One region of the Kitasatospora sp. CB02891 genome, then DNA from elsewhere that is predicted to be linked to it. Evidence: riboswitches for the same ligand, from Rfam matches in the RefSeq annotation. Region 1 holds a riboswitch; each other region holds the start of a gene.
What was found. Region 1 has a riboswitch for cyclic di-AMP ahead of CG736_RS10920 (C40 family peptidase). Riboswitches for the same ligand answer to the same signal wherever they lie in the genome.
Positions count from the first base shown of each region.

Region 1 (7,719 bases):
CGAGCAGTTCGGCGGGCACCGCGCCCCAGCGGTGCTCGTAGCGCTGCTCGGCGCAGGCCCGGGCGGGGCCGCTGCCGTACGCCGGGTTCAGACCGCCGGCCGGGCCGGCCAGCAGGACCAGCGCGGAGAGCGCGATCAGCAGGTAGCAGACGACCGGGGTGCGGGCGGTCCGCCCGGTCGTCGGCGAACCGGCCCGGGCGGGGGTGGTGAGCACCATGCCGGTGAGCATTCCTCGGGGGCGCGTCCGCGACACCGGGCGCTGCTCCGGACGGGTGAGCGTCCGGGCGGTGGACCGGTGACCCGGCCGCCGCGGCACAGGCAATAGGCTGGAGGCCCGGAACCGGGACCAGCCGAGAGGGACCACTGATGACCATTGCCGCGCCGACCGCCGAGACCCGCTGGCGCTGCACGCTGTGCGGCAACCTCACGCGCTTCGACGTCACCCGGTCCTCCCGGGTGATCGATTTCGTGCACTTCGACCTCGCCGGCGACTCCAAGGTCGAGGAGACCCAGGTGCTCTCCGAGACCGTCGAGTCGGTGCGCTGCCGCTGGTGCAACGCCGTGGACCAGGTCGAGCTGGTGGCCCGCCCGGGCGCCGAGGAGTCCGCGGAGGGCGGCCCCGCGCAGGGCTGACGCACTTCCACCGCCCCGCGTTCCCGTCCGCGCCCCGGACGGGGGCGCGGGGCGGACTCGTCGGCGGGGTGCTGTCGGTGCGGCACGGTAGACGGGACAATTGCAAGCAGCGGCGGACACCAACGCCCCCGGCACCCGCCGGGGCCCGCCCGGACCAGGATCGGAGCCGAGAACAGTGGCGGAGGCAGCGAACGCGCCCACGGGCACGGACGGGACCGCGCCCGCTCCGGTCCGACAGACCCAGGACGCTGGGCCCGTCGAGGCCGCCGAGACCGCACCGGGCGCCGAGGACGGCAACGGCGAGACGGCCGGTCGGGCGCTGCCCGAGGGCGTGCGGCGCCGGGTGGTGGGCATCGCGTCCGACGCGCTCGGCGGCATCGCGCCCGGCGAGCTGCCCGCCGCGCTGCGCCCCTACGCGAAGTTCACCGCCGCCCGGCGGGCCAAGTACGCGGCGACCGCGCTGGCCGCCGCGCTGGAGTCCGACCCGGCGTTCCGGGTGCGGATAGCCGAGCGGCTGCGGCTCGGTCAGCCCGACCTGGTGCGCGCGCTGGAGGCGGGCACCGTGCCGGCCGCCGCCGACCCGATGGACGTGGCGGCCGCCGCCTACCTGGTGCGGCCCACCGGCTGGGCCCGGCTGGTCGAGGAGGCCGGCGAGCAGGCCGAGCGGGTGGACGCCGAGGGCGTCGCCGCGGAGGCCGCCCGGACGGTCGAGAAGCTCCAGGAGGAGCTCGCCGAGGCCCGCGCCGCCGCCCGCGCCGAGCTGGACCGGCACCGCGCCGAGTCCGAGGGGGTGCGCCGGGAGGCCGACTCGCTGCGCAAGAAGGTCCGCTCGCTGGAGGCCGACACCCGCCGGGCACAGGCCGAGAGCCGCCGCCTGGCCGCCGAGCTGGAGGCCGCCCGGGCCGCCGCCGCGGCCGAGCGCGGCGCCGCCGAGGTGGAGGCCCGCCGGCTGCGGCACCGGGTGTCCGAGCTGGAGTCCGCGGTGGAGACCGGGCGGCGCACCGCCCGGGAGGGCCGCAGCGTCGAGGACATGCGGCTGCGGCTGCTGCTGGACACCGTGCTGCAGTCCGCGCAGGGCCTGCAGCGGGAGTTGGCACTGCCGGTGACGGCGCTGCGCCCGGCCGACCTGGTGGAGGCGGTGGAGCCCGGCTCGGCCTCGCCGCACGACGTGGCCCGGCGCGGCCTGGCCGAGGACGATCCGGCGCTGCTGGACCAACTGCTGGCCATCCCGCAGGTCCACCTGGTGGTGGACGGCTACAACGTGACCAAGACCGGCTATCCGCAACTGCCGCTGGAGCAGCAGCGGCTGAGGCTGCTGGGCGGCCTGGCGATGCTGGCCCAGCGGACCCAGGCCGAGGTGACCTGCGTGTTCGACGGCCAGGACCTGGACGTGCCGGTGATCATGGCTCCGCCGCGCGGTGTGCGGGTCCGGTTCAGCCGGACCGGGGAGACCGCGGACGAGCTGATCCGCCGCATGGTGCGGGCCGAGCCGCAGGGCCGACCGGTGGTGGTGGTCTCCGCCGACAAGGAGGTCGCGGACGGGGTGCGCAAGGCCGGCGCCCGCCCGGTGGCCTCGGTGCTGCTGCTGAACCGGCTGTCGCGCAGCTGATCGAGTTGACGGGCGGTCAGCGGCGTTGAAGCGTCCGGAGTGTGTCGGTGTCGTGAAAGGGGGCGGAGAAGCCGATTCGGGAGCCCCCCGGGAGTGGACGCGGGGGTAGGGACTTCACTAGGGTCTGGCGTCAAACCTATATTCCGGACTATCGCCTGATCGGGTGAGTCCAGCAGGAAGAAGGAGCACCGCCGTGGCCTCCCACCGCCGTCCCAAGCAGCCGAGTCGCGCCCGGGTGACCGTGCTGACCGCTGCCGCCGCGACCGCGGTCGCCCTGTCGGCCCAGGTGAGTGCGCACGCCGCGCCGGCCCAGCCGAACAAGGACGAGGTCAAGGCGCAGGTCGACAAGCTGCTGGAGGAGCAGGAGCAGGCCGCCGAGAAGTACAACGGCGCCAAGGAGAAGGCCGACCAGCTGCGCAAGCAGGCCGACCAGCTGCAGGACCAGGTGGCCCGCGGCCAGGAGCAGCTGACCGAGCTGGCCTCCGGGCTGGCGGCGGTGGCCGGCGACCAGTACCGGCACGCGGGCATCGACCCGTCGATGCAGCTGATGCTCTCCTCCGACCCGGACAAGTACCTGGACCAGGCGTCCTCCTTCGACCAGGCGGCCAGCACCCAGGCCGCCACGCTGAAGTCGCTGGAGGACCAGCAGCGCCGGCTGGACCAGCAGAAGCAGGAGGCGGCGACCGTCCTGGCCGAGCTGGACAGCTCCACCCAGGCGCTCAACGACGCCAAGAACGACGTGCAGAGCAAGCTCCAGGAGGCGCAGAAGCTGCTCAGCCAGCTCTCCGCCACCGACCGGGCCGCGATCCTGCGCGGCGGCGGCGCAGCCTCGCGCGGCGCCGACCGGGTCGACCTGGGCAGCCTGCCGAAGGCCGCCGGCTACGCCGGCGTCGCGGTGCAGCGGGCGCTCGACAAGCGCGGCTCGGCCTACGTGTGGGGCGCGACCGGCTCGAGCACCTTCGACTGCTCCGGCCTGATGGTGTGGGCGTACGCGCAGGCCGGCGTCTCGCTGCCGCGCACCTCGCAGTCGCAGGCCGGCGTGGGCACCAACGTGGGCAAGGACTGGCACAACGCGCAGCCCGGTGACCTGGTGGTCTACTACAACGACGCGCACCACGTGGGCATGTACGTCGGCAACGGCATGGTGGTGCACGCGCCGCGCACCGGCGACGTGGTGAAGCTGATGGCCGCGGACACCCTGCCGATCCTCACCATCCGCCGGGTCTGACGGTCCGACAATCCGGACATACGCCCCAGAGGGCGACAACTGACGCGCCGTGACACGCCCGGACGGGTCGAGATTCCACTGTGATCTCGAACACGTCCGGGCGTTGTGTTTTTCGATGGAACGAAGGGAAATGCTGCGCACTGTGCAACGAATCCCTTACGTTCGGTCATTTCCGTAATCGAAATTGACTCAGATTCAGATTTTTTTCGGACAAGGATTTGAACCGATCACGGATCGGTTACTAGGGTCTTGGTTCGACCGCCGCAGAGTCGATCGCCCAAGGGGGGCGACGGTGGGGGTCGCCGCCGAGTCCGTGACGCAGCGGGCGGATCGTCAGAACGAGGTCCGCCGACGGGGATACCCCTGCGGGGGTGCTGTCGAACGGAGCCGGGGAACCACGTTCCCCCGGGGTGAATCGGCGCCGGGCCGGCCGCGACAGCGGTCGGTGAAGCGCTGTAGGGCATCTCTTCCGGCCCGAACCCGTCAGCTCACCCGGTAGGCGGTGTGAGGAAGAAGGAGTCCGCCTTCGTGGCGTCCCATCGCCGTCCCAAGCCCGTCGGCCGTGCCCGGGTCTCGATTCTCACTGCCGCTGCCGCCACCGCCGTCGCGCTCTCCGCGCAGACCGGCGCGCACGCCGACCCGGCGCCCACCAAGGACCAGGTCAAGCAGCAGGTCGACCAGCTCAACGAGCAGGCCGAGGTGAAGACCGAGGCGCTCAACGCCTCCGTCGAGAAGCAGCAGAACCTGCAGAAGCAGGTCACCCAGTTGCAGGACCAGCTGGCCCGCCAGCAGGACCAGGTGACCACCGTTCAGGACAGCCTGGCCAACATCGCCGCCGAGCAGTACCGCAACGGCGGCATCTCGCAGACCATGCAGCTGATGCTCTCCAGCAGCCCGGACGCCTTCCTCGGGCAGGCCGGCACGCTCAACACGGTCGGCGCCACCCAGGCGGACCTGCTGAAGAGCTTCAAGGCCGAGCAGGCCAAGCTGGACGGGCAGCGCAAGGAGGCCGAGCAGAAGCTCGCCGAGCTGGACACCACCACGAAGGCCCTCCAGGCCGACAAGGAGGACGTCCAGGCCAAGCTGGCCAAGGCGCAGGACCTGCTCAACACGCTCACCCAGAAGGAGCGCGACGAGCTCGCCGCGGCCGAGGCCAAGGCCGCCGACGCCTCCCGCAGCCAGGCCGAGCGGGCCTCCCGCGACACCGCCCGGACCGGCCTCGCCGCCCCGGTGCAGGCCCCGGCCGGCTACGCGGGCGCCGCGATGAGCGCCGCGCTGTCCAAGCTGGGCAGCTGGTACTCCTACGGCGCGGCCGGCCCGAGCACCTTCGACTGCTCCGGTCTGATGCAGTGGGCGTACGCCCAAGCGGGTGTGTCGATCCCGCGCACCTCGCAGGCCCAGGCGGGCGCCGGCACCAACATCGGCACCAACATCGCCAACGCCCGACCGGGTGACCTGATCATCTACTACGGCGACCAGCACCACGTCGGCATGTACGTCGGCAACGGGCAGATCGTGCACGCCCCGCACACCGGCGCGCAGGTCCGCTACGAGTCCGCCACCGTGATGCCGATCACCAAGATCGTCCGGATCTGACGGCTCCTTCGAGCGCCCGGCCCGGCACCCCGCACAGGGGGTGCCGGGCCGCACTCGTTCCGGTGTCCGATTCGCGGTCGAATATTCGAGGTTGTCAGGGTTTGGACTGGATCCTTCCGACTCGCTAACCTCTGGCCCGGCCCCCCGTGCGGACGGCCGCCCGACCGGCGGGCGGCGGCGGAGGCCGGCCGCAGGAACGGAGTCGTCGCACGTGTCCGTGCACCGTCGCCCCCCACTGCCCGGTGTCCAGCGCCTCGCCCGCGCCCTGGCGCTCACCGCCGCCGCGACCGGCGTCCTCCACCTCGGCGTCGCCCCGGCCGGCGCCGCGCCGACCGACCCGCCCGACCGCGCCGACGTCAAGGCGCAGGTCGACCAGCTGTACGAGGAGGCCGAGCAGGCGAACGAGAAGTACAACGCGGCCCAGGAGCAGCAGCGGAGGCTGCAGCGCGAGGCCGGCGCCCTGCAGAGCCAGGTCGCGGCCGGGCAGGACGACCTCAACCGGCTGCGCGGCGACCTCGGGGCGGTGGTCGCCGCCCAGTACCGCACCCAGGGCCTCGACCCCACCCTGCGGCTGATGCTCGACCAGGACCCGGCGTCCTACCTGGCCGGCGCCCGCGCCCTCGGCCAGGCCACCGAGCGGCAGAACGAGACCCTGCGCGAGCTGCACGAACGGCAGCGCCGACTGGACCAGCGGCGCCAGGAGGCCACCGCCAAGCTCGACGAACTGGAACAGGCCCGGCAGCGCCTGGCCGCCGCCAAGGACGAGGTCCACAGCCGGCTCGCCCGGGCGCAGCGGCTGCTGGGCGGCCTCAGCGCCGCCGAGCGGGTCCGGCTGGCCGACGACGACGCCCGGGACGCCCAGGACCGCGCCACCCGCGGCACCGACCGGCTCGACCTCGGCGACCTGCCCCCCGCGTCCGACCGCGCCGCGGCCGCGCTGAACGCCGCCGTCTCGAAGATCGGCTCCCCGTACGTGTACGGATCCACCGGCCCGACCACGTTCGACTGCTCCGGTCTGATGTACTGGGCGTGGCGGCAGGCCGGAGTGACCCTGCCGCGGACCTCGCAGGGACAGGCCTCGGCCGGTCGGCGGGTGAGCCTCGCCGAAGCCCGGCCCGGAGACCTGGTGATCTTCTTCAAGGACAGGCACCACGTCGGCATGTACGCCGGCGGCGGGGTCGTCGTGCACGCGCCCCACCCCGGCGCCCGGGTCCGCTACGAGAGCGTCAGCGCGATGCCGGTCAACTCGGTGGTGCGGGTCTGAACCAGCACGAGCCCCTGGTCACCGACCTGCCGCCGGAAGCCCCGCGACAGGCCGGGGCCTCGCTGTCCCGGCGGGCCGCGCTGCTGGTCGCCGCCGGGTGCGCCGCCCAGCTGTCGCTGCCCCGGGTGCTCCCGGCCGGGCCCGTCGCGCCGGCCGCCGCCCCGCCCGCGCCGGGCGCGCCGTCCGGGGTCCGGGAGGCCGTCACGCAGGTGCTGGCGCGGCGGGCGAGCGCGATCCTGCGGCGCGACCCCGGCGGGCTGCCGACGGCGGTGGGCGCCGAGGAGGCCGACCGGGACGTGCTCACCCGCACCGCGGCGATCCGCTTCACCGAGTACACGCTGCGGCTGACCACGTTCGCCGAACCCGCGCCCGGCGCCGACCGGCTGACCGTCGGCGCCGAACTCGGCTACCGGATCGCCGGCGTGGACGACTACCCGGCGCTGCTGGAACGGCAGGTCGAACTCCGGCGGGAGCCGGCCGGCTGGCGGGTGCTCAGGGAGGTGCCGACCGGCGCGGTGGCGCCCTGGGACCTGGGCGCCGTCCGGACCGCGACCGGGCAGCACAGCCTGGTGCTGGGCCTCGGCGAGGGCGCCGAACTGGCCGACCTGGCCGCCCTCGCCGACCGCGCGATGCCCACTGTCGAGGCCGTCTGGGGCGCCTGGAAGCCCGGCCGGCTGCTGCTCGAACTGCCGCTCACCGTCCAGCAGTTCGCCCGTCGGATGGACGTCTCGGCGGACGCCTACCAGGGGATAGCGGCGGTCACCCTGGCGGTCGGCGGCGCGCCGACGCACACCCCCGCCGACCGAATCGTGGTCAACCCCGAGGCGTACCGGCAGCTCAGCGAGCTCGGCCGGCGGGTGGTGGTGACCCACGAGGCCACCCACGTCGCGACCCGGGCCGACACCAGGTCGTGGACCCCGCTGTGGCTGTCCGAGGGCGTCGCCGACTACACCGGCTACCAGGGCACCGGGCGGACCGTCCGGCAGATCGCCCCCGAACTCGCCCGGGACGTCCGGGCCGGACGGATGCCCGCCGGGCTGCCCACCGACGACGCCTTCACCGCCGGTTCGGCCGGCATCGCCCAGGCCTACGAGCAGTCCTGGCTGGCCTGCGACCTGATCGCCCGCCGGTACGGGCCGCAGCGGCTGGTGGCGCTCTACCGGGCCGTCGGGCAGAACGGCAGCGGCGGTCTGGAGCGTGCCTTCCGGTCCGAACTCGGCCTCGGCGTCGCCGAGTTCACCAAGAGCTGGGAGGCCGAGGTGGCCACCCTGCGGTCCTGAGCTCTCAGGCCAGCGCCCGCTCCAGGCCCGCCGCGTCCAGGAACGCGGTGTGGGTGCCCGCCGTGGTGCAGGCGAACGCGCCGGCCGCCGCGCCCGCGCGCATGCACTC
Region 1 covers NZ_NNBO01000003.1:477,339-485,057, forward strand. The annotation lists gene CG736_RS10900 (rhomboid family intramembrane serine protease) at 1-217, opposite strand, end outside; gene CG736_RS10905 (hypothetical protein) at 367-633, shown strand; gene CG736_RS10910 (NYN domain-containing protein) at 809-2,242, shown strand; gene CG736_RS10915 (C40 family peptidase) at 2,436-3,470, shown strand; cyclic di-AMP (ydaO/yuaA leader) riboswitch at 3,833-3,988, shown strand; gene CG736_RS10920 (C40 family peptidase) at 3,999-5,066, shown strand; gene CG736_RS10925 (NlpC/P60 family protein) at 5,278-6,330, shown strand; gene CG736_RS10930 (hypothetical protein) at 6,456-7,610, shown strand; gene CG736_RS10935 (carbohydrate kinase family protein) at 7,615-7,719, opposite strand, start outside.

Region 2 (7,719 bases), on a different contig from region 1:
ACGGGCGACGACTACTGGCCGTCGACCTCGCCGTACGACGGCTGCTCCTTCGCCGCCACCGGCCGCAGCGAGCGCAGCCCCCGGGCCACCGCGGAGCAGCGGGCCAGCACCGCCCCCCACCGCTCCGGCCCGGGCTCGACGGCCCGCGCGACGGGCGCCGACCCGTCCGGGGCGGTCCGCGGGGCCGGGATCAGTCCCGTGCGGGTGTGCTGAGTCGCCTGCGACATTGCGCTGTCCTCCGTGCTTGTCGGTCACACCGTGGAAGTTCTCTACGCGGTATGACTTCCCGACCGAAGGACAGTGTTACGCACCGGTGGTGACAGAACGGTGGTGGACCGGTTGCGAAAAGGTGTGGAGGGGCGCGCACGGGGGGCGTGTGCGCAGGTGGGGCTGCTGTCAGGCGGGTGTGCCGTCCTCCTGGACGTTCTCGGCGAGCGGCCGGTCCGGGGCGGAGAGGGTGTCGGTGTGCGGGGTGGTGCCGCCCGCGTGCTCGTGGGTGGCGTGCGCCGCGCTGGGCGCGGTGAGCGAGGCGACCACGCCGACGGCGAGCGAGGCAAAGGCGAGCAGGCTGCGCTTCTTCATACCGGGTAGAACGCGCCCGACCCCCCTCAGGTCACGCCGTCCGCCCGCCCGGCCAGTCGGCGAGGCCGTCGACCACGACCCCGATCAGCCGCTCCAGCGTCACGTCCCGGCCCTCGGCGAGCTGGAACGCCCCCGCCGTGGTCAACGAGGCGTACCCGTGGGCCACGGCACGCAGCGTGCGCGCGGCGTGCACCGCCTCGGACCCCTCCAGGCCGTACCCGCGCAGGACGGCGAACAGCACGTTCACCAGCCGCTCGCCGGCCGCGGTGAGCTCCGGATCGGGGTCGGGGGCCTGCGGCAGTGCGGCGTAGCGCCGCGGGAACCCGGTGGCGTACCCGGCGTACGCGGTGAGCAGGGCGGCGACCGCCTCGTCGCGGGAGTGGCCGAGGACGGCGGCGGCCAGGTGGTCGGTGAGGTCGTCGAGGGTGCGGACGGCGACCAGGCGGCGCAGTTCGGGCAGGCCCCCGGCGACGTGCTTGTACAGCGAGGGGGTGGCGACCCCGGCCCTGGCGGCGACGGCGGCCAGGGTGAGCGTCTCGGCGCCCTGGGCGTCGATCAGGTCGAGGGCGTGGTCCACCACCGCGGTGGGGGAGAGTCCGGCGCGGGCCATCAGCGGGCGACCTCGTTCAGGAAGGGGAGCAGGGCGTCGGCGACCGCCTGCGGGTGGCTGGCCATCGGGTAGTGGCCGGCGTTCTCGATCATCACCTTACGGCCGCGCAGCGCGGCGGCCTGCCGGTCGGCGATCAGCCCGGGGTCCGGGAAGTCGGGGTCCTTGCTGCCCATCAGTACCAGCGCGGGGACCTCGACGGCCTCGCACCAGCCGACCGGCGCGGAGTCGCCCTTGAGGTAGCCGCGCAGCGCTGCCTTGCGGGCGGGCTCGCGCAGCATCTCGGCGAGGCCGGCCCGGTAGGCGTCGAAGTCGGCGGGTCGCTCGGTCGGGTAGTAGAACTTCTGCAGCGCGCTCCACAGGCCCGGGAACGCGGAGACCAGCGGGGCGGCCAGCCCGAACATCGCCTTCTGGAAGCCGTTCAGCGGGAGGTTCTCGATGAAGGCGTCGATCAGCACCACCCCGGCGGTGCGCCCGGGGGCGAGTCCGGCCGCGCGGACCACCGTGGCGCCGGTGTACGAGCTGCCGGCCAGGACGGCGCCGCGCAGGTCGAGGTGGTCGAGCAGGGCGACCAGGTCCTCGGCGATCGCGGCCGGGGAGTGGTCGGTGAAGCCGGTGGAGGACTCGCCGAGGCCGCGCAGGTCCATGGTGATCACCCGGTGTCCGGCGGCGGTCAGCAGCGGGACGAGGTGCCGGTAGGCGGCGCGCTTGTCGAGCATGCCGGGCAGCAGGACCACCGGGACGCCGTCGCCGGGGGTGTCGTCGTAGGCGATCCGGCCGCCGGTGACGTCGAGGTACCGGGTGGTGCCGAGGGTGCTGTTCATGGTGGGCCTCCTGGGCGGCGGGTGCGGTGCGCCGGGCACTGGAGGCCCGGCCGACTGCCGATAGCCATAAAGCTAAGGCTAATAGCCTTAGCCGTCAAGCGGGGGCGGCCGGCCGGGTCGTCAGATGTTCTCCACCTTGAACGGGTCGTGCTCGGCGAGCAGCTTCTCCAGCCGGGCCTGGTCCACCCGGCTGGTGATCGCGCCCTCCTCCTGGCGGTCCCGGACCACCTTGGCCAGCGTGAACGCGGAAGTGATCACGTACAGCACGCCGACGGCCAGGAAGGCGCGCATCCAGGCGCTCACCGGCAGGTAGGCGATCCCGATGGTGAGGGCGATGGCGGCCAGCGCGAAGGAGGCGGCGGCCTGCAGGAAGTAGGCGGCGGTGGTCCGGTGCGGCACGGTTGCGGTCATGGCATCAGGGTCGCGCCGGCCCGGGGGCGGGGCGTGAGTACGGATACTCAACCGTGCGGTCACCATCCGTCAGGTACGGCCTGGTGAATCGTCATAAATCGCCCATAGGGCGTCAGGAAATCTTCACCGTCTCCCGGGAGGAGCTTGGAATCATGGGGTCCATAGGATTAACGTTTGATAACGCAGCGCGGTCGGCAACGCCGTAACCATGCGGCACCGTGCGCCACGCCTAATCCACTTGGGCACGCCTTTCGGGGCGTCCCAGGAGCCGGGGAACCACGTTCCACCGGGGTGAATCGGGACGGCCCTGGGCCCGACCGTAGGAGACCTTCCACCTCCGAACCCGTCAGCTAACCCGGTCGGCGGCAGGGAAGGAAGGAGCACGCCCCCGTGGCGTCGACCTACACCGAGAGCACCGGCACCCAGCTGCTCGACCACCCGGTCGAGCCGGAAGCCGCCCGGCACCGGCTGCCCCGCCAGTCCCGCGCCGGCGCGCCCCTGCTGGGCGTCACCGCGATGACCGCCGCGCTCAGCGCCACCGGACTCGCCCCCGCGCAGGCCGCCGCCCCGGTGCCCGTCACCGCCGCCGACGAGGTCTCCGACGGACTGCTCGCCGCCGACCCCGGCCTCGCCCTCGCCGCCCGCATCCAGCAGCAGGCCGACGGCCAGCGCACCTCCGCCGACGAATCCGCCCGGCTCGCCGCCGCCCAGGACGCCGAGGCCAAGCGCGCCGCCCAGCAGGCCGAGGCCGAACGGGACGCGCACACCCTGCCGGTGGCCGGCTACCAGCTGACCGCGCACTTCGCCCAGGCCGGCTCGCACTGGGCGCACCTGCACACCGGCCTGGACTTCGCCGCCCGCACCGGCACCCCCGTCGCCGCCGTCGCCGGAGGCACCGTCACCTCGGCGGGCTGGTCCGGCCCCTACGGCTACCGGGTCATCCAGACCCTCCCCGACGGCACCGAACTCTGGTACTGCCACCTCTCCCGGATCGTCACCGCCTCCGGCCCGGTCGCCCCCGGCGCCGTGCTCGGCGCGGTCGGCGCCACCGGCAACGTCACCGGCCCGCACCTGCACCTGGAGGTCCGCCCCGGCGGCGGCGCCCCGGTCGACCCGCTGCCCTGGCTCCAGCAGCTCGGCCTGCAGCCGTAACTCCCGCGCTCACCGACGGCCGTCGTCTCCCGGCAGGAGTCGGCGGCCGAACACCGTGCACCCGAACAGCACCCCGCCGGCCAGGAAGAACGGCTCGTACAGCAGCGTCGCGAAGCGGGCCGTCGCGGCCGGCTCCGCCACCGGGCGGTGACCCTCCGCCGCCGGCGCCGCCCAGTCCGGCACGGACGGCGCGGCGTGCACGATCAGCACCACCGCCGTGCCCCGCGCGGCCCGCAGCAGCCCGCGGGCCGGCAGCCGCCTGCCCCACGGCCGCACCAGCGCCAGGGCCGCGAGCGGTGTCGTGACGACGTCGGTCACCAGCAGCGGCGTGTTGTCCAGCACCGACAGGCCGCCCGGCAGCCCGGCCCGGCCGCCCAGCAGCCAGTACAGGTGCACCAGGGCGAAGCCGGCCGACCAGAACGCGGCGGCCAGGGCGGCGACCCGCCGGAACGACGGGCGCAGGCCGGCCGCGGCGGCGCCGGCGGGAGTCACGATGTCCATGGCTCCACCCCGGCCCGGCGGCCCCGCCCCGCGGATCGTCCGGACGGCCGCGGCTGATGGATCACCAGGACGATCCCCGGGTCCTCCGAGCGGCGGACCCGACGGGCCGGAATCCTCAGTACACCTCGGGGGCCAGCTCCGGGAACTCCTCCAGCAGCAGCCGGGCCAGCCCCGGCACCGTCCACTCGCCGCACAGGTCGATCGCGGCCTGCGCCACCGCCTCCTCGAACTCCTCGAACTCCCCGGCGAGTTCGTCCGGCATCGGCAGACCCCGAGCGGTCAGCTCCGCCAGGTTGCGGTAGCTGCGCCGCATCAGGCCCTGCTCCAGCAGCCGGCGCGCGCCGTCCGTGGACACCCCGACCAGCAGCGCCCGCTCCGGGCCCCAGCCGCCGTCCGGCGCCACGCCCGGCACCCGCTCGTACGCGGCGAAGCGCTCCTCGACGTCCAGCGCCCGGAACTCCTCCAGCCAGCCCCGCACCCGGTCGAGGTCCTCCACCGGCACGCCGTCCGCGCGCAGCAGCAGGGCGTACAGCCTGGGCCAGGTCAGCAGGTCGGACCGGAGCAGCAGCGAGTCCACCAGCACCTCGCCCTGCCAGTCGGTCTCCTCGCGCAGCTTCTCCAGCCGCTTGGCGTTCAGCCGCCGCGCCGCCCGCTGCCACTCGATCAGCAGCCGCACCGCCGCCGGGTACGCCCGGGCGTCGCCGTCCGGCTGGACGTACAGGTGCAGCTGCTCGTACAGCAGGTGTTCCAGCACCGGCGAGGTCAGCTCCGGGAAACCGTCGTGCATCCGGGCGCCGCCCAGCTCCAGCAGCGTCAGGACGGTTCGCACCGCGGGCTCGGGTACCGCCTCCAAACCCTCCTCGGCGGCCCACTCCAGCAGGTCGGCGGCTCGGGTACGGGGGAGCAGGTGCAGGTCTTCGTCGTCCACCCAGGTACGGTAGCCGGTCCGCGCGGGGCCGCCCGGTAGGGTCGGGCGCCATGGAAACCGTCCGGCTGACCGGCCCCCGGCTCACCCTGCGGGAGTACCGCCACACCCCCGAGGAAGTCGCCGCGCTGCACGCCGTCCACGGCGACCCCCGGACCGTCCGCCATCTCCCGTTCGACGCCGCCGACTTCGAGGAGTGCGCCGACCAGATCGAGCTCTACCTCGACGAGGCCGAAGCGGAACCCCGGCAGCACTACCGGCTGGCCGTCGACGACGCCGCGGGCGAACCGATCGGCCAGGCCGCCCTCACCCGCGAGGGCGAGCACGCCGCCCAGCTCGGCTGCGCGCTGCGCCCCGACATCTGGGGCTGCGGCCACGCCGGGGAGGTCACCGCGCTGCTGTGCGCGCTCGGCTTCGACACCCTCGGCCTGCACCGGCTGTTCGCCCGCACCGACCCGGCCAACCCGGCCGCCGCCCGGGTGCTGGTCAGGGCGGGCTTCCGGTACGAGGGCCGGATCCGCGCCGAGTCCCACTGGGGCGGCAGCTGGCACGACGCGCTCCAGTACTCGCTGCTCGCCCCCGAATGGCGGGCCCTGGCCACCCCCGGAGCCGGGGGATAACCCCACCCCGAACTCGGCAGCAGGCCTCATACCGGCGACCGGGTCCGGTGCGGCACCTTTGAAGGGTGCCCGGCACCGCCGACCGGCGGCGCCGACCCCGACCACCGAAGGACCGCGGATGTCCACCGCTGCGTACCGTGCCACCACCGGCGACCACTCCATCCGGCCCGGGTTCTGGCGCGCCCCGATCTCCCGGGCAGGCTTCCGGGAGCTCGGCTTCGCGCTCAGCGGCCTGCCCGTCGCCATACTCGGCTTCTCCGTCGTCGTCACACTGTTCAGCACCGGCCTCGGCCTCGCCGTCACCATGCTCGGCCTGCCCGTGCTCGCCCTGCTGACGATCGCCGGCCGCGGCTTCGGCGCCGCCGAACGCTTCCGGATCCGCACCATGCTCGACCTCGACCTGCCCGACCCGCGCGAGGTGACGGCCCGCCGGGAGGGCGTCTGGGGCGCGATCACCGCCCGGCTCGCCGACCCGGTCGGCTGGAAGGGCGCGCTCTACCAGTTCGTCATGTTCCCCTGGGCGATCCTCAGCTTCGCGCTCTCCACCGTCTTCTTCACCGTCGGCTGGGCGCTCCTGCTGTTCCCCGCCTACCAGTGGGTGTTCGGCCGCTACACCGACTGGGACGGCTACCGGGTCGCCAACTGGACGGACTCGCACGGCGTCCACCACGTCTACGACATCATCTCGCCGTTCCAGATCGCCGGCGTCAGCCTGGTCGGCCTGCTCTTCGTCCTGCTCACTCCGCAGCTGGTCCACGCCCTCAACGGCGCCAACCGCCTCGCCGCCCGCGCCCTGCTGGCCGGCCGCTGAACATGCGACACCGCCGGGCCCGTGGTCGGATGACCACGGGCCCGGGCCGCACCCCGGGCCCGTCGGACGTCCGGAGGACCACCGATGTGCCCGGTCAGCAGCACCCGCCCCGCACACCGGCGCGGGCCGGCCGCCCCGCCCGTGCTGATCAGCTCCCGGCCGCTCGACGAGTACTGCGGCTACTTCGGCCTCACCCGCGCCGACCTGAGCCGTCTGCCCGGCCCGCTGCTGGACTGCCCCGGCGGGGCCGCCGCGTTCGCCGCGGAGGCCCGCGCGCTCGGCTGCGAGGTGGTCGCCGCCGACCCCGGCTACGCGCTCGGCCCGCGCCGCCTCGCCGAACTCGCCGCCGCCGGCCGCGACACCATGGCCGGCGCCATCCGCCGCGACCCCGCCCACCACCTTCCCCGCGGCCGGCACGGCCGGCGCCGCCCCGACAAGTACCTCCGCAGCTGGGACCGCGCCCGCCGCCTGTTCGTGGCCGACGCCGCCGCCCACCCCGGGCACTACCCGGCCGCCGAGCTGCCCCGACTCCCGTTCGCCGACGGCAGCTTCGCCCTCACCCTCAGCTCCTACCTGGTCTTCGCCTACCCGGCGCTGTTCACCCCCGCCGACCAGTTCCGGGCCCTGCGCGAACTCGCCCGGGTCACCGCCCCCGACGGCGAGGTCCGGATCTTCCCGCTCCACGACCACACCGGCAGCCGCTGCCCGCACCTCACCGAACTCCGCGCGGCGCTCCGCCACCACGGGATCGCCAGCCGGGTGCTGACCACCACCCCCGCCCACCGCATCCTGCTGCTGCACCCGCCCCGATGAGGGCCCGTCAGCAGGCCTCGACCGGCGCGGGGGCGTCCCGCAACGAGCGCACCGCGCGCAGGTAGGCGCCCACCGCGTCCCGGCTGCGGGACAGGCACTCCACCCGGTCGGTCAGCTGCCGGTGCTCGTGCTCCAGCGCGGCCAGCGTCTCCGGGGTGGCGCCGCGGACGTGGTACTGGCCGCTCGTCAGGCAGGGCAGCACCTCCCGGATGGTGCGGGTGGACAGGCCCGAGTCCAGCAGCGAACGGATCTGCCGGACGCGCTCCACCAGCGCGTCGTCGTACTCCCGGTAGCCGTTCGCCGAACGCTCCGGCTTCAGCAGGCCCTGCTCCTCGTAGTAGCGCAGCAGCCGGGGCGAGGCCCCCGCCCGGTCCGCCAGCTCACCGATCCGCATCCGCTTCTCCCGCCCGTCGGAAGGACTTGACCTTCACATCGATGTGAGGGTTCGAGGATAGCGGCATGACCGCGACCCG
Region 2 covers NZ_NNBO01000015.1:18,194-25,912, reverse strand. The annotation lists gene CG736_RS27935 (hypothetical protein) at 12-227, opposite strand; gene CG736_RS27930 (hypothetical protein) at 397-582, opposite strand; gene CG736_RS27925 (TetR-like C-terminal domain-containing protein) at 614-1,192, opposite strand; gene CG736_RS27920 (alpha/beta fold hydrolase) at 1,192-2,013, opposite strand; gene CG736_RS27915 (YiaA/YiaB family inner membrane protein) at 2,134-2,424, opposite strand; cyclic di-AMP (ydaO/yuaA leader) riboswitch at 2,641-2,804, shown strand; gene CG736_RS27910 (M23 family metallopeptidase) at 2,815-3,576, shown strand; gene CG736_RS27905 (DUF3995 domain-containing protein) at 3,586-4,077, opposite strand; gene CG736_RS27900 (hypothetical protein) at 4,193-5,005, opposite strand; gene CG736_RS27895 (GNAT family N-acetyltransferase) at 5,056-5,622, shown strand; gene CG736_RS27890 (sensor domain-containing protein) at 5,741-6,433, shown strand; gene CG736_RS27885 (class I SAM-dependent methyltransferase) at 6,518-7,246, shown strand; gene CG736_RS27880 (MerR family transcriptional regulator) at 7,254-7,640, opposite strand; gene CG736_RS27875 (MFS transporter) at 7,706-7,719, shown strand, end outside.
Region 2: it holds a riboswitch for cyclic di-AMP, as region 1 does, so the genes downstream of both, CG736_RS27910 (M23 family metallopeptidase) here and CG736_RS10920 (C40 family peptidase) in region 1, are expected to answer to the same signal.

Region 3 (7,719 bases), on a different contig from region 1:
AACTCGTAGTAGCCGTCGAAGACCTGGCCGCCGCTCAGGAACACCTCGCCGTCCTCGGCGATCCGCACCGCACTGCCGGGCACCGGCGGGCCGACGGTGCCCGGGCGGGGCCGCAGCGGCGGGTTCACGGTGGACGGGCCGGTGGTCTCGGTCAGCCCGTAGCCCTCGTACACCAGCACGCCCGCGCCGGCGAAGAACAGCAGCAGCTCCGGGTCGATCGAGGAGCCGCCGCTGATCGCGTACCGGATCCGGCCGCCCATCGCCTGCCGCACCCGGCGGTACACCAGCGCGTCGTACAGGCGGTGCGCGAGGCGCAGCGACAGCGGCACGGGGCCGCCCTCGCCGGCCAGCGCGGCCAGTTCGGCGCGGGCGTGGCGCACCGCGACCTCCGCCGCCCGGTCGAAGACCCGCACCGCGCCCTTCGCCTGCGCCTCGGCCCGGCCCAACTGGTGGATCTTCTCGAACAGATAGGGCACGCCGACCAGGAAGGTCGCGCCGAACGCGGCCAGGTCGGGCCGGAGCTCGTCGGGCTTCAGGGACGGGCTGTGGCCGAACCGGATCCGGCCGAAGACGCAGGTCACCTGGATCATCCGGCCCAGCACGTGGGCCAGCGGCAGGAACAGCAGGGTGGACGGCGTCTCGCCGGTGGCGGCGGTGAACACCGGCTCCAGCAGGGCGTGGCAGTTCGCCGCCTCGGTGAGGAAGTTGGCGTGGGTGAGCAGGCAGCCCTTGGGGCGTCCGGTGGTGCCGGAGGTGTAGATCAGGGTGGCCTCGCTGTCCGGGCCGAGCCCCTTCCTGCGCCGCTCCACCTCCCCGGCGGGGACGGTCCTGCCGAGCTCGCCGAGGGCGGCGACGGCGTCCTCGTCCAGCCGCCACAGCGGCACCGTGCCGCCGGTGCGGGCGATCGCCACCGTCAGCACCTCGGCGGTGCCGGCGTCCTCCGCGACCGCCAGCACCGCGCCGGAGTCGCGGAGGATCCACTCGGCCTGCTCGATCGCGGAGGTCGGGTACACCGGCACCACGGACGCGCCGGCCGCCCAGGCCGCGAAGTCCAGCAGCGTCCACTCGTAGCGGGTGCGCGACATCAGGACGATCCGCCCGCCGGCCCGGACCCCGGCGGCGATCAGCCCGCGGGCGGTCGCCGCCACCTGCTCGGCGAACTGCCGGGCCGTCACCTGCTGCCAGCCGCCGTCCGGCCGGCGCCTGGTCAGCACCTCGGCGTCCGGCGCCTGCTCGGCGTTGCGGAACGGCAGGTCGGCGAGGCTGCCGGCGTCCGGCGGCGGCACCAGGTGCGGGGTGCGGGCTTCGACGACCCGGCCGTCGGAGCGCAGGACTTCGACGGGCGCACGGTCGCGCAGATGCTCGGCGCGGGCGGCCCGGGCGAGGGGGTGTGCCATCGGCGAACTCCCTTGGGTGGGTGGGGGTCCGCCCAGGGTAGGGACTCGGCCGCGAACTTACTAGACGGTAAGTTCCTTGACAGTAACAGGATTTGACGGGTTGCCGACCGGCCCCGCCCGCCGGGTCGCTCAGCCCTCCTCGACGGACGGCGCCGGGCCGGCGAACCGCTCGCCGTCCCGGCTGCCGCCGGTCCGCGCCCGGGTGCGCCGACCGGTGGACAGGCAGTCGCGCACCAGCAGCTCCACCGCGTCCTGCGGGCTGCTCACCCCGAGGCGCATCATCACCTCCAGCGCGAGGTCCGCCTCCAGCGTGATCGTCACCTTCGCCATCGCACCGCTCCCCGGTCTCGGCACCGCTTCCGGCCGAGAACAGGCCGCTGCCCCCGGAGCCGACCAGGGTCTCCGAGGGCAGCGGCGTTCACCGTGCGGTGCGTGCGGCGGGGGCTTCCGGGTGTCAGACCCGACCGGCGAAGTCCGGCGCCCAGTTGGCGATGGTCTCGGTCCGCACACCGGACTTCGGGTTGGCGGCCTCGACGTACTTGCCGTCGCCGATGTAGATCGCCACGTGGTAGACGCCCGAGTTGGCGCCGTTGTTCGACCAGAACAGCAGGTCGCCCGGCTGCAGGCTGTTCAGCGAGACCCGGGTCGAGTAGTCGGCCTGGTCCGCGGCGACGCGCGGCAGGCTGATGCCGGCCTGGCGGAACGCCGCCTGGGTCAGGCCCGAGCAGTCCCAGCCGCCGTTGCCGGTGCCGCCGTAGATGTACGGCTGGCCGACCTTGGACAGCGCGAAGTCGATCGCCGCGGCCTTCGACCCGGTCGCCTTGACGGCGGCGGTGGTGGTGGCGGTGGTCGTGGTGGTGGCGGCGGGCTTCGCGGGGGTGCTCGGCTTGGCCGGGGCCGGGGTGCTCGGCGCCGGGGCGTCGGTCTTCCGGTTCGAGCCGTTGGACGAGGACTTGCCGGCCGGCGCGGACTGCTTGGCCGGGGCCTGGGCGACGGCGACGTTGCCGAGCGCCAGCTGCTGACCCGGGTAGATCATGTCCGGGCCCTCGGCCAGGACGGAGCGGTTCAGCTCGTACAGCTTCTCCCAGCCGCCCTCGACGTTCTGGCGCTGGGCGATGGCGGACAGCCAGTCGCCCGCCACCACGGTGTAGCTGCCGGAGGCCTGGGGAGCCTGCTGGGCCTGCGGCTGGGCCTGCTGGCGCTGCTGCTGGGGCTGGGTCTGCTTCGGGGCCTGCTGGACCTGCGGCTGGGCCGGCTTCGGCGCGGTGTCCTGCGACGGCTTGGCGGCGGTGGAGCCCGCGGAGGTGTCGACCTGCGGGGCGCCGCCGCCCTTGGTCAGACCGGCCTGGACCGAGCACACCGGCCAGGCGCCGGGGCCCTGCGAGGCCAGCACCTTCTCGGCGACGGCGATCTGCTGGTCCTTGGTGGCCAGGTCGGCGCGCGGGGCGAACGCGGTGCCGCCGAAGGCGGCCCAGGTGGAGGCGGTGAACTGGAGGCCGCCGTAGAAGCCGTTGCCGGTGTTGATGGACCAGTTGCCGCTGGACTCGCACTGGGCGACCTTGTCCCAGGTGGCCACCGACGCGGCGGAGGCGGTGCCGGCCGCGAGGCCGGGGACGGTGAGGCCGATGCCCACGACACCGGTGGTGGCGATCAGACGGCGGGCGCGCTTGGCGCTGACGGGCAGCATGAAGATGCGTTCCTCTCCCACGCCTGCGAGGTGAGCTGTCGGATTCGGGCTGGAGTTGCCCGGCCGCGCGCACCTCTCGGTGCGCCCGGCTTCACCCCTAGCCCCGGACCGGTCCGTCAGGACCGCCCCAGGGCGACTTACCTGGTTCCCCCGCCCCTGCCGCGGTGCGTTTCGCATGAGCCGGCACACCCGGCGGCAGGACTCGGCGTTCCGGGTGAGCTGGGTCCGTGTGTCCACGAACGTGGGCAGGAGATTAAGCGGATTTAAGGACGATTAGCAAATTTCCGTGACGGCTGCCGCTGCTCCCGAAAAAACGATCAAGGGATTCCCGGCGAAATCCGCTGCGCGCTCCGAGAACTGCTGCGCCGTCAGGGAATTGGTGATCTTGTGTCCGATTTGGGATGGTATGCCGCTTCGTGAGCAATTGTTCATCTTGGGGGCATTTGCGATCGCCTCGGCCGGGTGGTTTGAACCGTTCTGTCCGACTGTCGGCAACGGGTGGTGAAATTCCGTCCGCTGACATTTCTGTCGAACTGACGAATGACGATACGTCAGAATGCTTAACCGTCCCCGAAGTCGCCGATATCCGTCCGGCCCGCCGCCTATGCTGCCCCCGACGATTCGGAGTCCCTGCGGGTGTTCGGGAGGCGGCCATCGTGGAGCAGTGGGAGAACGGGCGGCACCGGCGGCCGCTGCTGGGGCGGCGGCGGATGCTGACCTGGCTGGCCGTCGGGACGGTGACGGCGGTCGGCGGGGGAGCGGCGCTGCGGCAGTCGCTGGCCGGGGCGGCGGTGACGGCGGCGGGCCCGCCGCCGACGGCGGCCCCGGCGGCGCTGGACGAGAGCGGACGGAAGTGGTCGGACGCCAAGGGGTGGGGCGGCAGGGCGCCCGGGCCGGGGAGTGCCGTGCGGATCACCGACAAGGTGGTGCTGGACGCCGACGCCCGGGTCGGCTCGCTGCTGATCGACGCCGGCGGCTCGCTGGTGTTCGCCAAGGACCGCTCGCTGACGCTGGAGAGCGGGGGCAACGTCGAAGTCCGTGGCGTCCTGGCCCTCACGCCCGACCCGGCGCACACCCACATCCTGCGCTTCCCCGACATCGACGAACACCGCTTCCAGGGCGGCGGCATGACCGTCGTCGACACCGACACCGGCCTGTGGGTCACCGGCAGCGGCTACCTCCGGCTGGACGGCGCACCCCGCACCGCCTGGGTGCGCGCCGCCGCCGAGTTGAAGGCCGGCGACACCACGGTGCGACTGGCCGCGGACCCCGAGGGCTGGCAGGCGGGCGACGAACTCGCCGTCACCCCGACTGCCCCGCCCGACGCCGCGGACTTCTCCACCTCCTACGACCTGGTGACGGTCCAACGGGTCGACGGCCGGACCGTCACCCTCACCGCGCCGCTCCAGCACGCCCACCCGCGGGTGAGCGCCGGCGGCGGTGCGGTGTTCGGCGCGGAGGTGCTCAACCTGACCCGCAACGTCCGGGTCGAAGGCACCGAACAGGGCCGGGCGCACGTCCACCTGACGTCCAGCCGTCCGGCCGACCTCCGGCACGCCGCGCTGCGCCGGGTCGGACCGCGCGCCGCCGGGAAGGAGAGCTGGAACGGGCAGCCCGTCACCGAGCCGGTGCTCGGCCGGTACGGGCTGCACTTCCACATGCTGCTGGACACCTCGCGCGGCACCGTGGTCGAGGGCGTCGTGGTCCGCGACGCCGGCAGCCACGCGTTCGTGCCGCACAACAGCCACGGCATCACCTTCCGCGGCTGCATCTCCCACCAGACCTGGGAGGACGCGTACTGGTGGGACGGCCCCACCGACACCCGCACCCCGCAGATCCCGTCCGACGACATCGCCTACCTGGGGTGCGTCGCCTCCCGCACCGTGTACGAGCCCAACCCGCGCGGCTACCGGCTGACCGGCTTCAGCCTCGGAGCGGGCACCGGTTCCACGGCCCGGGACTGCGTGGCCGTCGGCGTGCAGGGCGCCACCGGTGCGTCCGGGTACGAGTGGCCGGAGAACAGCGAGGGGGTGTGGACGTTCGAGAACTGCCTGGCGCACAACAACCTGGAGGACGGCATCTTCGTCTGGCAGAACTCCGAACACCCGCACACCGTCACCGGGTTCGCCGCCTACCACAACGGCGGCTGGGGCATCGAGCACGGCGCCTACCTGAACGACTTCGGCTACCGCGCCTCGGTGCTGTACGGCAACGCCGCCGGCGGGATCGCCGTCCACGCGCTCGGCCGCGACAAGGGCACCGTGTTCGACGGGCTGCTGATCGACGCGGCCGGGCAGTCCGACTACGCCGTGGCCACCCTCAAACACCAACTCGACGGCGAGCAGGTCACTCTGAGCCGCAGCCGACTCACCGGCCACCGCAAGGCCGGCGTGGCGTTCCGGGCCACCGCCGACGGCAAGCCCGACGACATCGCAGTGCTGGACTGCGAGTTCGGCGACGGCCCCGAACTGTGGCTCGACCCGGACGCGCCCGCCCCCAAGCAGATCCTGTTCCGCAAGGCCGGGCAGTCGGCGGCCGTCGCGCTCGGCAAACCCGCCCCCGGGCTCGCGGCCGGGCCGTGGAACGCCGCCACCAGCCCCGCGACCGCGCCCACCCCGCCCCGTCAGGTCGCGCTGCCCGCGCTGAAGTTCACCGACAGCGCGCCGCGGACCGGGCGCGTCACCGGCTGAGCGCTCCCCCTCCCGACAGGAGGGGAGAGACTGCGACGGGCGGGAGCGCGTCGATGCGCTGCTCCCGCCCGTCGCGTTCCATAGGACGGCGCGTCAGCGCGCCGCGTGCGCCCCCGGCGTGGTGCGCTGCTCGGCGGCGGCGGCCTCGGCGGCCTCCAACTGCTCCTGGGTGGGCTCGGGGAGCGCCGCCAGGTAGCTGGAGGCGATCAGCTGGGCCACCGTCGGGTAGGCGCCGATCGGGGCGGCGCTCGGGCAGCCGGTCTCCTCGGCGGCCGCGGCCAGCAGCTCCGGGTCGGCCTCCGGGCCGATCACCAGCGGGGCCAGCGCCGGGCGCTCGCAGCCGGTGGCCTTCAGGTGGTTGACGGCCGCGGCGACCGAACCGGCCACGTCCAGCGCGGCCGGGACCACCGGCACGGCGAGCCGGGCGGCCAGCAGCACGCCGGTGATGCCGGCCGCGGCCGCGGCCTCCTCACCACCGGTGGTGGTCAGCACCACGCCGTCGGCGGCGGTGGCGATCGCGAACAGTCGGGCGCGGTCGGCGCGGGCCAGGTCCGCCTCGGACAGGCGCACGTGCACCGCCTCGGCCAGCAGCGGGTGCGGGCCCAGCGGGTCCAGCACCTGGGCGCCGGTCTCGGCGGCCGCCTTGTGCAGCTCCGTCAGGAACTCGTGCGGACCCGGCACCAGCGGCAGCACCACCGGCGCGGCCAGGCCGGCCTCGGCCGCGGCGCCCAGCAGCTCGGCCACCGTCGGAGCGTCCTCGCCGCCCAGGTAGGCGGCCGTCACCTCGATGCCCGGCTGGTCGCCGCGCACGACGGACAGCAGCTCGTCGACGACCGGGCGGGTCTCCGGCCCGGCGACGGCCGGAACCGCCAGCACCAGGGCAGGCGAACCGGCCATGATCTCGGGGCGCTCGGGACGGCGGTGGCGCCCCCGCGCACGGGAGCCTGGCGTACGGACGGGCAGTGGCGCGCCCGGGATGGCTGCGGTGCTCATGGGCCAGATCGTAGGACATTGCCCAGCGTGCCTTGCAGCCGGATACCGGCAGCGGGCGGCTTTCCGCCAGGAAGTGACGGTCATCACAGCGCGAGTTGTGACTGGCTGTGAGGCGTGGGGCCGGGCGTTGATGATCGACAACGTGCTGACGGCCGTGTGCGGACGGTCATGGGGCGATGGTCGATTTGATCGGCTGTGTCCGCTTACGCACCGTCAATTGCGGCCCTGTGAAGACTTGGTGGCGGCATTGGCACGGTCTTCTGCACGGGAAATTTCCCATGCTGATGCACGTGCAGCCGAGCTATCATCACGTCAAGTGAGGCATTCACCAGGGTCTGGGGAGAAATCAATGGGTGAGGCGTACAACGGCATCGCGGCGGCGGACCTCGACGTGGTCTGGCAGAAGAGCCGGTACAGCAACTCGAAGGGGAACTGCGTGGAGTTCGCCGCGCTGCCGGGGGGCGGCGTTGCGATGCGCAACTCGCGCTTCCCCGACGGCCCGGCGCTGGTCTACACCCGCGCGGAGATCGACGCGATGCTGCTCGGCGTGAAGGACGGGGAGTTCGACCACCTGGGCACCGCGCTCTGACGGTGCGTCAGGGACGATGCCCCCGGGCCGTCGTGGGAGATCCCACGACGGCCTTCGTGTTTTCCGGGCGTCCCGGCCGGCCTGCTCGGCGTGTCGGGCTGTTCGACCTGGCCGACCCCGTTCGACCCGACGAGTCGATGGCGGCGGGCGGTGCGGTCGGGCTTCCGGGCGCAGACGTGGGCGGACGTGCGCAGGAGCAAGGGGAGTGGCGGTCAGGCGGATTGGCGGTCAGGCGGAGCGGCGGTGTCGACCGAGGTTCGGCAGCGGGGGTTCGGCCACCGTCTCCGGTCCGCGGGCGTCGAACAGCGCCCACACCACCTTGCCCGCGCCCGCCAGCGGGTGCCAGCCCCAGGAGCGGGAGAA
Region 3 covers NZ_NNBO01000006.1:7,546-15,264, reverse strand. The annotation lists gene CG736_RS15175 (long-chain fatty acid--CoA ligase) at 1-1,397, opposite strand, end outside; gene CG736_RS15170 (hypothetical protein) at 1,527-1,727, opposite strand; gene CG736_RS38605 (transglycosylase family protein) at 1,852-3,105, opposite strand; cyclic di-AMP (ydaO/yuaA leader) riboswitch at 3,092-3,263, opposite strand; gene CG736_RS15160 (hypothetical protein) at 3,741-5,774, shown strand; gene CG736_RS15155 (hypothetical protein) at 5,868-6,767, opposite strand; gene CG736_RS15150 (DUF397 domain-containing protein) at 7,117-7,356, shown strand; gene CG736_RS15145 (ATP-binding protein) at 7,585-7,719, opposite strand, start outside.
Region 3: it holds a riboswitch for cyclic di-AMP, as region 1 does, so the genes downstream of both, CG736_RS38605 (transglycosylase family protein) here and CG736_RS10920 (C40 family peptidase) in region 1, are expected to answer to the same signal.

Region 4 (7,719 bases), on a different contig from region 1:
TGCTCTCCGTCCGCTCCCAGCACGGCGCACTGGACGAGCACCTGCGCGCCCACAGCGCTCGGACGTCCGAACTCGCCGCCCTGCGCTCCCAGTTCCACGCCGCTGTCAGCCCGTAGGGATCTGCTCCGGCGCTAGGGTGCCGACCATGCACGAACCCGACGGGGGATCAACCATGGACGTCACCAGACCTGGCCGCCTGACAGGCCCCGACAAGCCTGACGAACCGCCCGACGCGGCCGGGCCCGACGGACCCGACCGGCGGCCCGATCCGGACGAGCGGTACCTCAGGTCCGGCAACTCCCGTCTCTCGGCCGGCTGCGGGGCGGTGCTCACGGTCGCCGTCCTCCTGTTCATCGGTCTTCTCGGTTTCGGCTTCGCCTATGGCGGAGCCACCGACTTCACCTACCAGGCCGGCTGGCGCGGAACCCCTCATCTGCGGATGACGGTGGACCACTGCGACTCGAACGGCCGCAGCGGTCGCAACGAGACCTACAGCTGCTCCGGCCACGGCGAGCCGCGCACCGCCGACCCGGCGAGCGACTACCGGCAGCTTCCGAACAGGTCCGCCCCGTACGCGCTCGGCACCGAGCTGGAGGTGAGTTGCCTTCCGACCGGCCACTGCGTCGAGTTCGGCACCGACCGTGCGGTGGGCGACAGCGCCAGGTTCCTGTTCGGACTGTGGCTGCTCTCCCTCGCTCCCGGCGTCGGACTCGCGCTGCTGAACATCCGCCGTACCGACCGGCTCCGACGCGCCGGAGCGCCGGTCCGCAACGGCCTCAGCCTTCCGTTGCGCCTTGGCTTCGTCTGGTTCGCCGTGCTGCCGGTCCTCGCGGCGGTGCTGGGCATTGTGTCGCTCCTCCTAGAGTGACTCCTTCGCTGGCCTCCCCGGGACGGTCGTTCCCGCGCCGCCGAGGAGGCCGTCTGCTGCTGACGACCGGTCAGCTGCGCGGGTGGGTCTCGTACATGCGCACCGCCACGATGACACCGGCCACCGCGGTCAACGCGGCGACCGCCCAGATCGCGGTGGTCACGCCGTACGCGTCGGCGAGGATGCCGGCCATCAGCGCACCGACCGCGAAGCCGCCGTCGCGCCAGAGCCGGTAGACGCCGACGGCGCGCGCCCGCCACGCGGGGTGGGCGACGTCTCCAATGACGGCCAGCAGCGTCGGGTAGACCAGGGCCGTGCCCGCGCCCAGTAGGGCCTGGGCCGCGGCCCAGATCGGGAAGCTGGTCCCGGCCGCGACCAGGCCGAGGGCGACGGCCTGCAGCAGCATGCCCGCGGTGATCAGGTGCTTGCGGCCGATCCGGTCGGACCACCAGCCGGTGAGCATCTGCCCCGCACCCCACACGGCCGGGTAGAGCGCGGCCAGAATGCCGATCCGGCCGAGCTCCAGACCGTGCGCGGCGTACAGCAGCGGGAAGATGCCCCAGGCGAGCGCGTCGTTGAGGTTGTTGACCATGCCGGCCCAGCTGGCACTGGACAGCGCCCGGTCACCGAGGCTGGTGGTGCGGGCTATTCGGGCGGTGCTGAGCACCGCCGCCTGGTCACCGCCGGGGTGCGCCTGGGCCGTGGCCGCTGGTGTGGCGGCGGCCGAGGTCGGGTGGGCGGCGGCCTCTGCACGGGCGTACTCGCGGGTCTCCCGGACAGCAGCGACCGTCAGGCCCAGGCCGAGCGCGACGTAGGCCGCGCCGAGCAGGAAGGGCTGCGGGCGCAGGCCCCAGTGGGCGGCGATGGCGCCGGTGCCGATCGCGGTGACGGCCACCGCGAGGTAGCCCGCCGCTTCATTGAGGCCCATCGCCAGGCCGCGCCGGGCCGGACCGACCAGGTCGATCTTCATGATCACGGTGGTGGACCAGGTGAGACCCTGATTGACGCCGAGCAGCACGTTCGCCGCGACGATCCACCCCCAGGTCGGCCCCCAGGCCAGCATCGCCGGAATCGGCAGGGCGATCAGCCAGCCCGCGATCAGCACCGGCCTGCGCCCGTACCGGTCGGAGAGCGTGCCGGCGAAGAAGTTGGTGACCGCCTTGGTCGCGCCGAACGCCAGGATGTACGTCAGCGCACCCGTGTAGGCGGACAGGTGGAAGACCTGATCCGCGAGCAGCGGCAGGACCGTCCGCTCCTGGCCGAGCATGCCGCCGACCAGGGCGTTGACCGCCACCAGCAGGCCGAACTGTGCGAGGTTGGCGCGCAGCCCGAGTCGGATCGGCCGGCCCCCGGGCCGGCCGCCCGGGGTGGTGCGCGCCGCGGCGCTCGGCGTGGCTGCCGGGGGCGGCAGTGGGGGCTGGGCCTGGACGGACATGGGGGACTCCCGGGTGGTACGTGGGACGTGGTGCGTGGAGCGGTGCTCCGCGGGCGTCGATCGAGCGGGGGCACATCGGCGATCATATTCCAATCTTTTATGGATTAGTGGATGCAGGGATGGTCGCCGGCCGTGCAGGCAGTCCCCGAACCGCCGGCAGGGCGAGCAGGACGAGGCCGGCCGGCAGTGCCAGCGCGGTCATGCCGAACAGCGCCCGGTGCACGCCGATCCCGTCGGAGAGCGGGCCTGCGAGCACCAGGCCGAGCGGCATCAGCGCCTCCGCGGTCAGGTGGTCGTAGGAGCTGACCCGGGACAGCATCTGCTCGGGTATGTGCACCTGGAGTGACGTCTCCCACAGCACGAAGAACAGGGAGACGCCGACTCCGGTGCACGCCTCCAGCAGAGCGATCACCACGACCGGAGCGCCGGATCCGATGATCAGCGCCTGACAGGAGGCAACCACCATCGCGACGGCCGCCACCGCCATCGGACGGGCCGGTTTGAGGCGGTAGGCACACACGTCGCCGACGATCGCACCGAGGCCGAAGGCGGTGACCACCGCGGCCCAGGCACCGGCCCCGCCCCACTCGCGATCCGCCAGCACCGGACCGAGCACGAACACCGAGGGCAGCACCACCACGTGGTAGACCGCGATCACGAGCATGCTCGACCACACCCAGGACCGCTGACGCACCTGCTGCCAGCCGACCCGGAGTTCGGCCAGGAACCCGAGTCGCTCGGCCCGCTCCGCGACGGCCCTCCCGCCCACCGCGCCGAGCCTCGCCAGCACTGCGGCACTGGCGGCGAAGCTCGCGGCGTCCGCCAGCAGGGCGCCGCCGGGGCCCGCGACGGCAACCAGCGCGCCGGCCAGCACCGGGCCGACCACCAGCCCCGCCGAGTGGACGAACCCGCGCAGCGCATTGGCCTCGCCCAGCCGTTCACTGGGCACCAGCAGCGGCAGCAGCCCCGTGGAGGCGGGCAGGAAGAAAGCGTCCGCCACACCGAACACCACCATCAGCGCCGCCAGCACCCCGACCCGGGCCGTCCCGGTGAGCAACAGCACTGCAACAGCCGTCTGGACCACGCACCGCACCAGATCGGAGACCAGCATGATCCGCTGTCTCGGTATCCGGTCCGCCCACACGCCGCCGGCCAGCGTGAACACCAGCATCGGCAGCAAGCCCGCCGCCGCCACCAGGCCGACATCGGCAGCTGACCCGCCGATCGACAGCACCGCGAACGGCAGCGCCACGAACGACACCCTGTCCCCCAGTACGGACAGCGACTGGGCGACGAACAGACGGGCGAACTGGCGCTCCACCCGGAGCACTTCGGGAATCAGCGCAGCCACGGGCACCTCCACAGCGGGTCGGGGAACAGCGATCACCGTGATGGTAGGGAGCCCCCGAACGGGCTGTCGCATGATTTATCCGCAAGGTCGGCAATGCCCTGGTTCACCTCAACTGCCATGTTTCTCAGGCAAGTTGACGTTCAGCCAAATTCATCGACCGGAGCCCGGACGCCCGCCTTCCCCTCCACCCGATCTCCAATCCCACCGATCGGTCAGACTTTCGCATCCGATCACCCCACCCCCTACCGCCCGATCACCCACCCCTCGACCACCCATCCCCTGACCGCCCGATCAGACCGCTCCCCGACCACCCATCCCCCGACCACCAGATCAGACCGCTCCCCCGCCTCCGAACTCCCGCCAACCGGTCGCCCACGCACGGCCGCCACGCCTCCCCGCCCGCGCCCGGGCACTCCGCGTCCGAACCCGGCCGGACCGGCGTGACTCGCCCGTGATGCCGGCGCGATGAGCTTGTGATTGCTCCGTTCGAGTGAATAGGCTCGGTCCGGCCCGCACCGCCGGGCCCCGCACGCGGCAACGCCGAACCCTGCCCGCCGCGTTGCCGGGTCGATCACCACAACCCTGGGCGGGGACGGGGGAACCAGGTACGTCGCCGTCCCCCACGGCTAGGGGTGAAGTCGCCCGAACCGGCTCCGACCGGCAGACGGCGGCCGGGCCTCCCTCCGGGTCCGAACCCGACAGCTCACCTCGCAGGCGTGCGGAGAGGATCGAGCATGCTCTTCACGGGTTCCGGGCGTCACCGCAAGCAGAGCCAGGCGGAGAAAGCCGCCGAGCGGGCCATCGCCGCGGCCGGCGTCGTCGGTGTCGGCATCGCACTGCCACTGCTCACCGCGACGGGTGCACAGGCCGCGCCCAGCGCGGTCTGGGACCGGGTCGCCGACTGCGAGAGCGGCGGCAACTGGAGTCTCGACTCGGGCGACGGCATGTACGGCGGTCTCCAGATCACCGCCCAGCGCTGGGTCGACTACGGCGGCACTCAGTACGCCCAGCTGCCCAACGGCGCCACCCGCAGCCAGCAGATCGCGGTCGCCGAACGCATCCTGGCCACCGAGGGCCCGCAGCCGTGGGCCTCGTGCGCCGACTCGTCGGACCTGCGCGTGGCCAGCGCCCCCGGCGTGGTGGACACCAACGACTCGGCGGACGAGTCGGGTGCGCTGCGCGGTGCCCGCGGCGCGGCAGCCGCCAACACCGCCTCGGACGGCACCGTCGCCGCCCCGAACGCCGCCCCGATCTTCTCCGGCCTGCCCGGCTACGACCCGGTGTCCCACGTGTACTGGTACCAGAAGAACGGCGGCTGGTTCTGGACCAGCCACCAGAGCCTGTACGAGCGCTACATGCAGCTGACGCACCCGCAGCCGCCGACCGCTGCACCGTCCCCGACCACCACTCCGGACGCGCAGGTCCCGACCACTCCGGCCACCCCGGTCGTCCCGGCACCGCCGACCGACCCGAGCACCGCCCCGAGCCCGAACCCCACCACGCCCTCCGACGGCAAGAACGGCAACGGAAGCGAGCACGGGAACGGGAACGGCACGGAGAACGGCAACAGCAACAACGGCACGGGCAACGGCCAGGGGCAGGACCAGGGCCAGGGCGAGACCGGAGGCGGAAACGGAACCGGCGGCAACCAGTCGCCCGCACCGACCACCTCGCCGACCGCCCCGAACACCGACCCGAGCCAGGCGGTCGGCACGCAGCAGCCGAGCACGTCCACGCCGCCCACCAGCAGCCCGTCGGCCGCCGACACCCCGGCGGCCGGCACCCCGGCCGCCCAGCCGTACACCGTCGGCCCGGGTGACACGCTGGCGAAGATCGCCCGCACCCACGAGCTGGACGGCGGCTGGACCGAGCTCTACAACGCCAACAAGCAGGTGCTGGGCGAGAACCCGGACCTGATCCGGCCGGGCCAGGTGCTGAACCTGGGCTGAGGACTGCCCGGCCGGGCCGCCGTCACTTCGGGGCGGCGGCCCGGCGCGGTGCAGGCCACCGCGGTGCAGGCCGCCGCGGTGCTCCCCCGACGGAATCCCTGACGAGGCCGTCGCCCGTCCCCGGTGCCCACCCACTCCCGCTCAGGCGATCACTCCGGCGGCGCGCAGCAGCCAGCGGTTGGCGGCGCCGACCAGTCCGGCGCGGTCCAGAACCCCGATCACCTTCTGGGCCATCTCGATCTTGGTGCTGCGCCAGTGGGGGTTGGCCCGGGCGACGGCCCTGCCGACCTTCGGGTCGAGGCCGACGGCGGCGTAGACCCGGGGGTGGATCAGCGCGGTGGTGGCGAAGTAGATGACCACTCCGAGGAACAGCTGCTCCCACCGGCGCTGCAGGAACCCGAGCCGCTTGCGGACGAGTTCCTCGCGGGCGTAGCTGATGTGTCGGGCCTCCTCGATGACGTGGATCCGGGAGACCTGCCGGGTGAGCGGCTGGAGGCTGTCGTCGTTCATCATTTCGCGCTGGAACGCGTCCAGGATCTCTTCGACGTACATGGTGCCGCCGAAGGTCTGGCTGTGGGTGGAGATCGCCTTGAACAGCCGGCCGAGGTTGTGGGCGACGAATCCGGCGCCGTACGCGGGGGCGCCCATCTTTTCGATCATGCGGGCGAACATGATCGAGTGCCGGCATTCGTCGGCGATCTCGGTGAGCGCGTACTGGACGTGGTTGCTGGTGGGGTCCCGGTCGAAGGCGTGCCGCAGCAGCATCTGCATGAGGATCTCCTCGAACCAGATGCCGACGCTGGCGACCGAGGCGACCTCGTGCTTGGAGAGTTCGATGCGCTCGCCCTCGGTCATCCGCTCCCACAGGTCGGTGCCGTAGAGGGAGAGGTGGCGGGGCGGGCAGTAGTAGGCGCCGGGGACGGGGTCGGCGTCCCAGTCGACGTCCTTGAGCGGGTTGAACGAGAGCTTCGCGGAGGAGGCGAGCAGGCGTTCGGCGGTGCGTTCCCGGTCCGGGGCGGTGCGCTCGCGGTCGGGGGCGCCGGGGGTGACGGCGGGCTGGGGCGGCATGCCGGCTCCTTCGCGGTGGGGCGGAGTCGAGGGTGGGATGGTGCCACTGCCGCGAAGGTAGAAGTTATTAGACTGTCCGTCAATACACTGCGCACAAGGAGGCGCAGACCGTCGGCCCGAGGGTCCGTCAGCCCCGCCAGCCGACCGGATCCGCCCATGCCGCCAGCACCCGTCCGCTGACGAAGCGCCGCGGCGTGCCGTCCACGGGGTCGGTGAACTCCAGCGAGCGCGCCAGCAGTTGGAGCGGGCGCCGGTAGTCCTCCGAGTCCTGTTCGGGCAGCAGCGCGGGGTAGATCGGGTCGCCGAGGATCGGCAGGCCCAGCCCGTTCATGTGCACCCGCAGCTGGTGGGTCCGGCCGGTGCGCGGGGCGAGCCGGTAGCGGCCGAGGCCGTCGCGGGCCTCCAGCAGCTCGACCCGGCTCTCCGCGTTGGGCTCGCCCGGGACTTCGTAGGCGTCCAGTCGGCCGTGGTCCTTGACCAGTCGGTTGCGCACCGTGGTCGGCAGGGTCACCGCCGGGTCGTGCGCGGCGATCGCCTCGTACGTCTTGACGGCCTCCCGCCGTTCGAACAGTCCCTGGTAGGCGCCCCGGCGGGCGGGGTCGGCGACGAACAGCACCACGCCCGCGGTGAGGCGGTCCAGGCGGTGCGCGGGGCTGAGCCGGGGCAGGTCGAGGTCGCGGCGCAGCCTGGCGAGCGCGGTCTCGGTGGCGTGGCGGCCGCGCGGTGTGGTGGCCAGGTAGTGCGGCTTGTCCGCGACCACGATCCGCTCGTCGCGGTACAGCACCTCGACCGGGAACGGCACCACGGGTTCGGGCGGCCCGGGCTCCCGGTGGAACCAGACGTGGCCGCCGGGCCGGTAGGGCTCGTCGGCGGTGACCGGTCCGTCGGGGCCGACGAATTCTCCGGCGTCGAGCATCACCGCGATCCGCCCGGGGCCCGCGGCGGTGCCGTAGCGCTCCTCCAGGTAGGCCCGGACGGTCGGCCACCCGCCGTCGAGCGGCAGGCGTACGTGGACGGGGTCGATGCCCTCGCGCTGGGGCAGCGGGCT
Region 4 covers NZ_NNBO01000022.1:90,101-97,819, reverse strand. The annotation lists gene CG736_RS33590 (tyrosine-protein phosphatase) at 1-116, shown strand, start outside; gene CG736_RS33585 (hypothetical protein) at 146-868, shown strand; gene CG736_RS33580 (MFS transporter) at 939-2,303, opposite strand; gene CG736_RS33575 (MFS transporter) at 2,401-3,654, opposite strand; cyclic di-AMP (ydaO/yuaA leader) riboswitch at 4,217-4,385, shown strand; gene CG736_RS33570 (transglycosylase family protein) at 4,389-5,603, shown strand; gene CG736_RS33565 (diiron oxygenase) at 5,745-6,671, opposite strand; gene CG736_RS33560 (pseudouridine synthase) at 6,799-7,719, opposite strand, start outside.
Region 4: it holds a riboswitch for cyclic di-AMP, as region 1 does, so the genes downstream of both, CG736_RS33570 (transglycosylase family protein) here and CG736_RS10920 (C40 family peptidase) in region 1, are expected to answer to the same signal.